2 linked regions of the Victivallis lenta genome follow. The protein of the gene in region 2 interacts with the protein of the main gene of each other region in a pairwise test. Links are inferred from orthologs where the notes say so. Each region holds a gene or a part of one and is shown on either strand. Other genes may lie near its edges.

Evidence for each region.
Region 1: the proteins of FYJ85_RS18385 (region 2) and def interact in binary tests that used the Escherichia coli proteins (3 or more experiments, as listed by UniProt). The link is inferred for Victivallis lenta from one-to-one orthologs.

What each region holds. Positions count from the first base shown.
Region 1 is NZ_VUNS01000019.1:30,588-33,686, reverse strand. The notes cover bases 240-3,020. They hold def (peptide deformylase), read right to left. Parts: upstream 2,037-3,020; coding sequence 1,443-2,036; downstream 240-1,442. Other genes in these bases: FYJ85_RS15525 (TolC family protein), read right to left, coding at 2,156-3,020; FYJ85_RS15535 (hypothetical protein), read right to left, coding at 521-1,438; FYJ85_RS15540 (cell division cycle protein 123 family protein), read right to left, coding at 240-528. Outside these bases: more of FYJ85_RS15540, read right to left, coding at 1-239; more of FYJ85_RS15525, read right to left, coding at 3,021-3,099. UniProt on the Escherichia coli protein: Removes the formyl group from the N-terminal Met of newly synthesized proteins. Requires at least a dipeptide for an efficient rate of reaction. N-terminal L-methionine is a prerequisite for activity but the enzyme has broad specificity at other positions.
Region 2 is NZ_VUNS01000027.1:19,106-22,318, forward strand. Bases 126-3,020 are described here. They hold FYJ85_RS18385 (aspartate-semialdehyde dehydrogenase), read left to right. Parts: upstream 126-1,018; coding sequence 1,019-2,023; downstream 2,024-3,020. Other genes in these bases: FYJ85_RS18380 (helix-hairpin-helix domain-containing protein), read right to left, coding at 126-901; FYJ85_RS18390 (DUF3857 domain-containing protein), read left to right, coding at 2,455-3,020. In the rest of the region: more of FYJ85_RS18380, read right to left, coding at 1-125; more of FYJ85_RS18390, read left to right, coding at 3,021-3,213.

The sequences.
Region 1 (3,099 bases), on a different replicon or contig from region 2:
CGCGATGCGGTCAACAAAGTCGGCGGCCTGCTCCCAGAACGAGTTGCGGACCCCTTCGAGCCGCCGGAAGTGGCGGATCAGATGGTACTGGCTCATGGCGTTCAGTTTGCCGTCGCGGATGAAGAGGCGGAATTCGCGCGTCCGGTTCATGCGCCGGAACGGGCGCAGGCAGATGTATTCGGCTTTTCCCTCCGCCGCCGCCTGGCGGACCTTTCCGCTCAGCGCCAGATATTTCCAGGTGCTTTCGGGCGAAAACACCGCGCCGCGCTTCAGTTCGAAACGCTCGGTGTCCGTCGGCGCGCAGCAGTCGACGCACGCAAACGCGTTGCCGGGAATCGCGCCGAGCGGCTGGCGCAGGTCTTCCAGAATGGAGGCGACCGCCGCGCTTTTATCGTGCTCCCCAGTCTCCCCTGCCGCCAGCGCGGCGATCACGTCGGAGCGCATTTTGACGAACGAGGTCAGGAACGTGTGCCCGGCCAGAACCGGATACCAGTTCGGCATCCGCAGAAAATCATTCACATCACTCATCGAATCTCCTCCCTCCAGATTCCATTCCCGCCCGTTCGATCCGGCCGGCAGCCACCAGCCAATAAATCACCAGGCCGATCATATATACCGTGCCGTACCTCAGGAACGGCAGGTCGAATGCCGGAAAACAGCTGGCGAACAGCATCACCGGAAAGCCGGCGTAAATTCCGATCTTCCAAAATGTTCCGAGCGTCATGCTCCGCAGCTGGCGGCCACCGGTGAACCGGAACACCAGAGCAAACATCCCCGTGTAGAAAAACGGCAGGATAAAAGCGGTCAGAAAGTGAAAAAGCAGAAGCATCACCGCCATTACGGCACAGATATTGGTCATGACATAATGTTTCGTCCAGACGGCCGTCGTCTCCGGCATAAACGGAATTTTGCCGGGAACGTCCCGCAGTCCGGCCAGAAAACTCTTCAGCTCCGCAGTCGAACAATTGCGCCCCGACGGAAACAGACTGCCGATCGGAAACACGCTGCACTGCCAGGAATCCTCGCCCAGCGGCGTCAGGACGATCAGCTGTTTCGGCGTCCAGACCACCCCGACGGTGGTGAGAAGCAGCTCCTTCTCCGGTATCACGACTCCGTCCGGAGTCGACGGGAAATATGAGACCCACCTTCCGCCCGAAATCGCGTAGGTCCGCGCCTTGTCCGGCTGTATTTCCGGCTTCAGGCCGTATGCATTGAATTTCAGATTGCCGAACGCATCGAAAAATCCCGTGGCGAATCTGTTGATTTCCGGGCCGGTCCTCACCGCCTGCACCAGCGTGACCGCAAAGGCGCAGAATACCGACAGCAGGAACAAATGCAGAACCGTCCGTCCCCACGAATTCCGGCAGAGACGGGGAAAGATCTCCGTGCCGCGGCAGGTGCCCAGGAGCGCGTTGAAAAAACCGACCTGATCTTTCATCGTCTTATTTCACCTTGATCCGATGGAAATGATGCTTCTCCCCGTAACGCTGCAGCTGGCGAAGCTCGCGCTCGACCTTGCCGAGTTCGACCGGTTCGACGCGATCGACGAACAGCTTTCCGTCCAGATGGTCGAGCTCATGTTGAATGCAGCGCCCGAGCAGGCCGCCGCACTCGCACTCCACCGGCTTGCCGTCAAGGGTCATCGCCCGGAAAAAGACCCGGGACGGACGCTCCACCGGCGCCCATACGTCCGGCAGCGAAAGACACCCTTCGTCGCGGCACTCCGTTTCGGGCGAACTCGAAATGATCTCCGGATTCACCACCACCAGCGGCATCTCCGGCAGCAGCAGCTTCTCACCCGCGCTCGGAATATCGCTCATCGACTCCATCGGCAGATTCAGCACGACCATGCGGACCGATTCGCCGACCTGCGGCGCGGCAAGGCCGACTCCTTCGAACGCCTTCACAACCTCGATCATCTTTTCGGCCAGCAGCCGCAGCTCGGGCGTAATCACGCCGACCGGCCGGGCGACTTCCCGCAGGACCGGGTCGCCGAGTGTGTGAACCACATACCGCTTCTTATTTCTGAACAGCATCTTTTCTCCTGTATTTCAATATGTTACCACTAAAACAAGCTTCTGCTTTCCCTTTCGCGCCAAGAGACGCAAAAACCGTCGGAGTACTCCGACGGTCAGAAAGCGGTCCGGCAGGTTCCTTACTTTTCCGGCGCCTTGGTCGGGTCGGCCGGAATCGCCGGAGCCTTTGCGGGCGCGGCCGGTTCATCGACCACCACCGTTGTCGAACGGTTCGCCGGAGGAATCTGGCTCTGGCTCGCCGGAGCCTTCAGCCCGGAATCCATCGTCGTTCCCGCCGGATTGGCCGGGGGGATGAAGCTTTCGTCGGCCGGAGCCGGCACTGGCTGCGTCTCCGGCGAATCCGCCGAAACCGGCGTATTCTTCAGTTCGCCCGGAGCGGTGTTCTCGGGGTCGCCGTAGTAAGCGGCGGAATTGGCCGCCACCGCCGCATCGAGCTGCGCCTTCGCATTCTGGATGTTGATGTAGCTGCTGGCGAGGTTGGTTTCAGCCTCGACCAGGTCGCGCTGCGCCTCGTTCAGACGGGTCAGCTCGGTATTGCCGGCCTTGTACCCTTCGTCGACCAGGTCGCGCTGCTGCGCCGAAAGATCGCGGGTTTTCTCGAAGATGCGGGTCTGCTTGACGCTCTGCACATAGTTCGCATACGCGGTACGGACCTCGCTGACCACCTCGAGCCATTTGGCGGCGACGGAGAACTCGGCGACCGCGAGGTTCGCCTTGTATTCGCGGATCTTGTTCTCACGGATCAGCCCGTTGAAGATCGTCCAGTCGGCGGTCAGCCCGTAGCCGATCGACGGCGATTCGCTGTAAGTCCGCTTGGCCGGATTGTTGTAGGGTTCCCCGCTTTTGGCGGGCGGCTCGCTCTGCCAGCCGCTGCGGCGGTTCAGGCTCGTGCTGTAGCCGAAATTGAAATATGCGTTGACCGTCGGCGAATAGGCGCTCCAGGTCTGGTACATCTGGTATTTGGCGACTTCGAGCTGTTCGCGGTAGCCCTTCAGGTCCGGCCGGTTCGCCAGCGCCGTGTCGAGATAAACATCGACCGACGGCAGGTCGCTGAAGTTCGTCT
Region 2 (3,213 bases):
GCGCCACCGGGGTCAGGCAGTTCTTGCCGAAGCTCCATTCGACATCGAGCAGCTTCGTGGTGCGCCGGATGTTCGTGAATTTGTAGGCGATCTGTCCGCGCGGATGATGCGCCGTGCTGCCGAGCGAGGCTTCGTAGGCGGTGTCGGCGAGCTTCAGCACCACGCCGTCCTGCGGGTACGGCAGCGCCGCGAGCTCGGCAAGCAGCCCCTCCCACCGGTCCGCGAGTTCCGAAAGCCTGACCCGGAAGGAGACCATGTTGTAATCGACCAGCGTGATTTTCGCCTTCTGTGCGATCATCTCGTCGATCTCCTTGAGCCCCATGATGCCGGCCACCGCGTTGCGGGAATTCTTGTAGGTGCCTCCGCCTTTTTTGTAAATATGGCTGTAAAGATTGCGGAAGTCGTCGTCGCGGATCACGAGTTCGCCGCGCACCGGCCGGTCGAGCGGCCCCCGGTAACCGGCCGTCTCAAGCTCGATGAGCGGCAGCTTGGCCGTGATGTTCTCCCCGAGTTCGCCGTCGCCGCGGGTCGAAAGAATCCGGCCGTCGTAACCGGCGGAAATGCCGTCGTACTTCGGCTCGACCAGCAGCGGTTCATCCGGAGTACGCGCGTATTTGTCCGCCCATTTCAGAACCTCTTCGAGCGAGTACGCCTTGTCGAGCGACAGCATCGGATTTCTGTGGCGCACCTTGCCGCTGCCGGCGACCGCCGGGGCATAGACCCGGGTGAGGAGCTCATTCCCGGGGTCGAGTCCGGCGAGCGCCCGCATGAGTTCGTCGTAGCGCGCATCCGGAATCTCTGGCTCCCCGAGTTCCCAGTAGCGGCGGTTATGATATTCGATCAGTGCAACGAGCTCGGGCAGCGTCAGCTTTCCGGCATCGAAATTCCGCGTATCCATCATGAACGGTTCCTTTTTTTCAAAAAATCATGAGTCCCAATATAACCATGATATTGCAATTTTTCAAGGGTGTTGTATAGTAATAAGATGTATGTGTCAATTCCCAAAGGAGGAAACAGTATGGCGAACGGATTCAATGTTGCGGTCGCGGGTGCGACCGGTGCGGTCGGCGTCGAAATGGTCAAGACGCTCGAAAAGCGGAATTTCCCGGTGAAGAACCTCAAACTTCTGGCTTCCGCCCGTTCCGCCGGCAAGACGATGAAGTTCAAGGGCGAGGACGTGGTCATCGAGGAGATGACGCACGACTCGTTCAAGGGCGTCGACATCGCGCTGTTCAGCGCGGGCGGCGACATCTCCCGCGAGTACCGGCCGTTCGTGGTCGAATCCGGCGCGGTCATGATCGACAACTCGAGCGCGTTCCGCATGGACGACGACGTTCCGCTCGTTGTTCCCGAAGTCAACGCCGAGGATATCAAACTGCACAAGGGCGTGATTGCGAATCCGAACTGCACGACGGCGATCATGCTCGTCGCGGTCGCTCCGCTGCACCGTGCGAAGGGGCTCAGGCGCATCGTCGCGGCGACCTATCAGGCCGCCAGCGGCGCCGGCGCGAAAGGGATGCACGAGCTGATCGTGCAGGCCCGCGAGGTGCTCGACGGCAAGGCGGTCAATCCGGTTGCGTTCGCGCACCAGATCGCGTTCAACCTGATTCCGCACATCGATGCGTTCAAGGAGAACGGCTACACGAAGGAAGAGCTGAAGATGCTGAACGAGTCGCGCAAGATGCTGCACCTGCCGGAACTGCTGGTCTCCTGCACCTGCGTGCGGATTCCGGTGCTGCGCGCGCATTCCGAGGCGCTGAACCTTGAGTTCGAGAACGATATTACGCCGGAAGAGGCGCGCGCGATCATCGAGGCGGCTCCGGGCGTGCAGCTCGTGGACGACCCGGCCGACAAGCGCTATCCGATGCCGCTTGACGCGACCGAGAAGTACGATGTCCTCTGCGGACGCATCCGGCAGGACATCTCGCGCAACGACAAGCGCGGCCTCGACATTTTCGTGTCGGGTGATCAGGTGTTGAAGGGCGCCGCGCTGAACGCGGTCCAGATCGCCGAACTTCTGTAATAAGAAGCAGAGACGGAAACGGCGGAGGGCGCAGAGACGCTTTCCGCCGTTTTTTCGTATTCCGGCAGCGGGAGAATATATGAAAACACCCGTGAAACAGAAGTCTCACGGGTGTTCTGACGCTGCCGTCTGCCGGTCGAAACGTTATTTCTTCTTGGCCGCGGCGTTGATTGCGGCGCGAACCTTCTCTTTGCAACGTTCGATGTAGGCTTTCCGTCTGCGGCGTTTCTGGATCTTGTTAAGCTGCTGTCCCATTTCAACTCCTGAATAATAAAGGGTTTCACTGTATTACGTCCTGCTAAATATAGTGCCTCAAGTGCAAAATTCAAATAAATCTTGCGTTTTTCATTTCATTTTCCCGGAAAATGGTCTATTTTATAGGGTAAACCGAAGTTGTACTGCGATCCTTTCGATGAAGGAGGAAGAAAGATATGAGCAAGTTTCCGGGGATTCTGTTTGCCGTGCTTCTGTTCGCGGCCTCGGTGCTGTACGGAGCGGTGACGCCGGAACAGCTGAAGGCGCAGTCCGCGCCGGTCACGGCGGAGAAGTATCCGAATGCGGACAGTGTGCTTCTGTTCGACTTTCAGAGCTCCGTCTACCAGGCGGACGGGACCGCGGTGGAGACGGACGACTTCTACCAGAAGGTGCTGACCGAAACCGGGCGGCGCGACATGCGCGAGCTGACCTTCCGGTTCAATACGACTTACGAGGCGCTCGAGGTTCCTGTGCTCGAGGTGATCAAGCCGGACGGCAAGGTCGTGAAGATCGACGTCAGGGCCAACGGCCGCGTCGCGGTCGAGCCCTCCCAGATGGGGGCGAACATCTACGATCCGGCCAACAAGCTGCTGGCGGTGACGGTCCCGGAGCTGGAAATCGGCGACATCATCCATGTCGTTTCGAAGGAGACGGTCAGGAAACCGCGGATTCCGGGCGTCTGGAGCAACATCTACGTTCTGCAGGCCGATGTGCCGTTCCTGCATTACGAAGTGAAGATCGACGGTCCCGAGTCGCATCCGCTGCAGGCGATCCGGCTCAAGGACGAGGTGAAGGGAAGCGTTAAATTCGCCGAAACGAAAAAGGACGGGCGCATCCTTTACACCTGGACGGCCGAAAACGTTCCGCAGGTCGTCCCCGAGCCGGACATGCCGCCGCTCTACATGTGCGTGCAGCGGCTGCTGGTCAGCACGGCG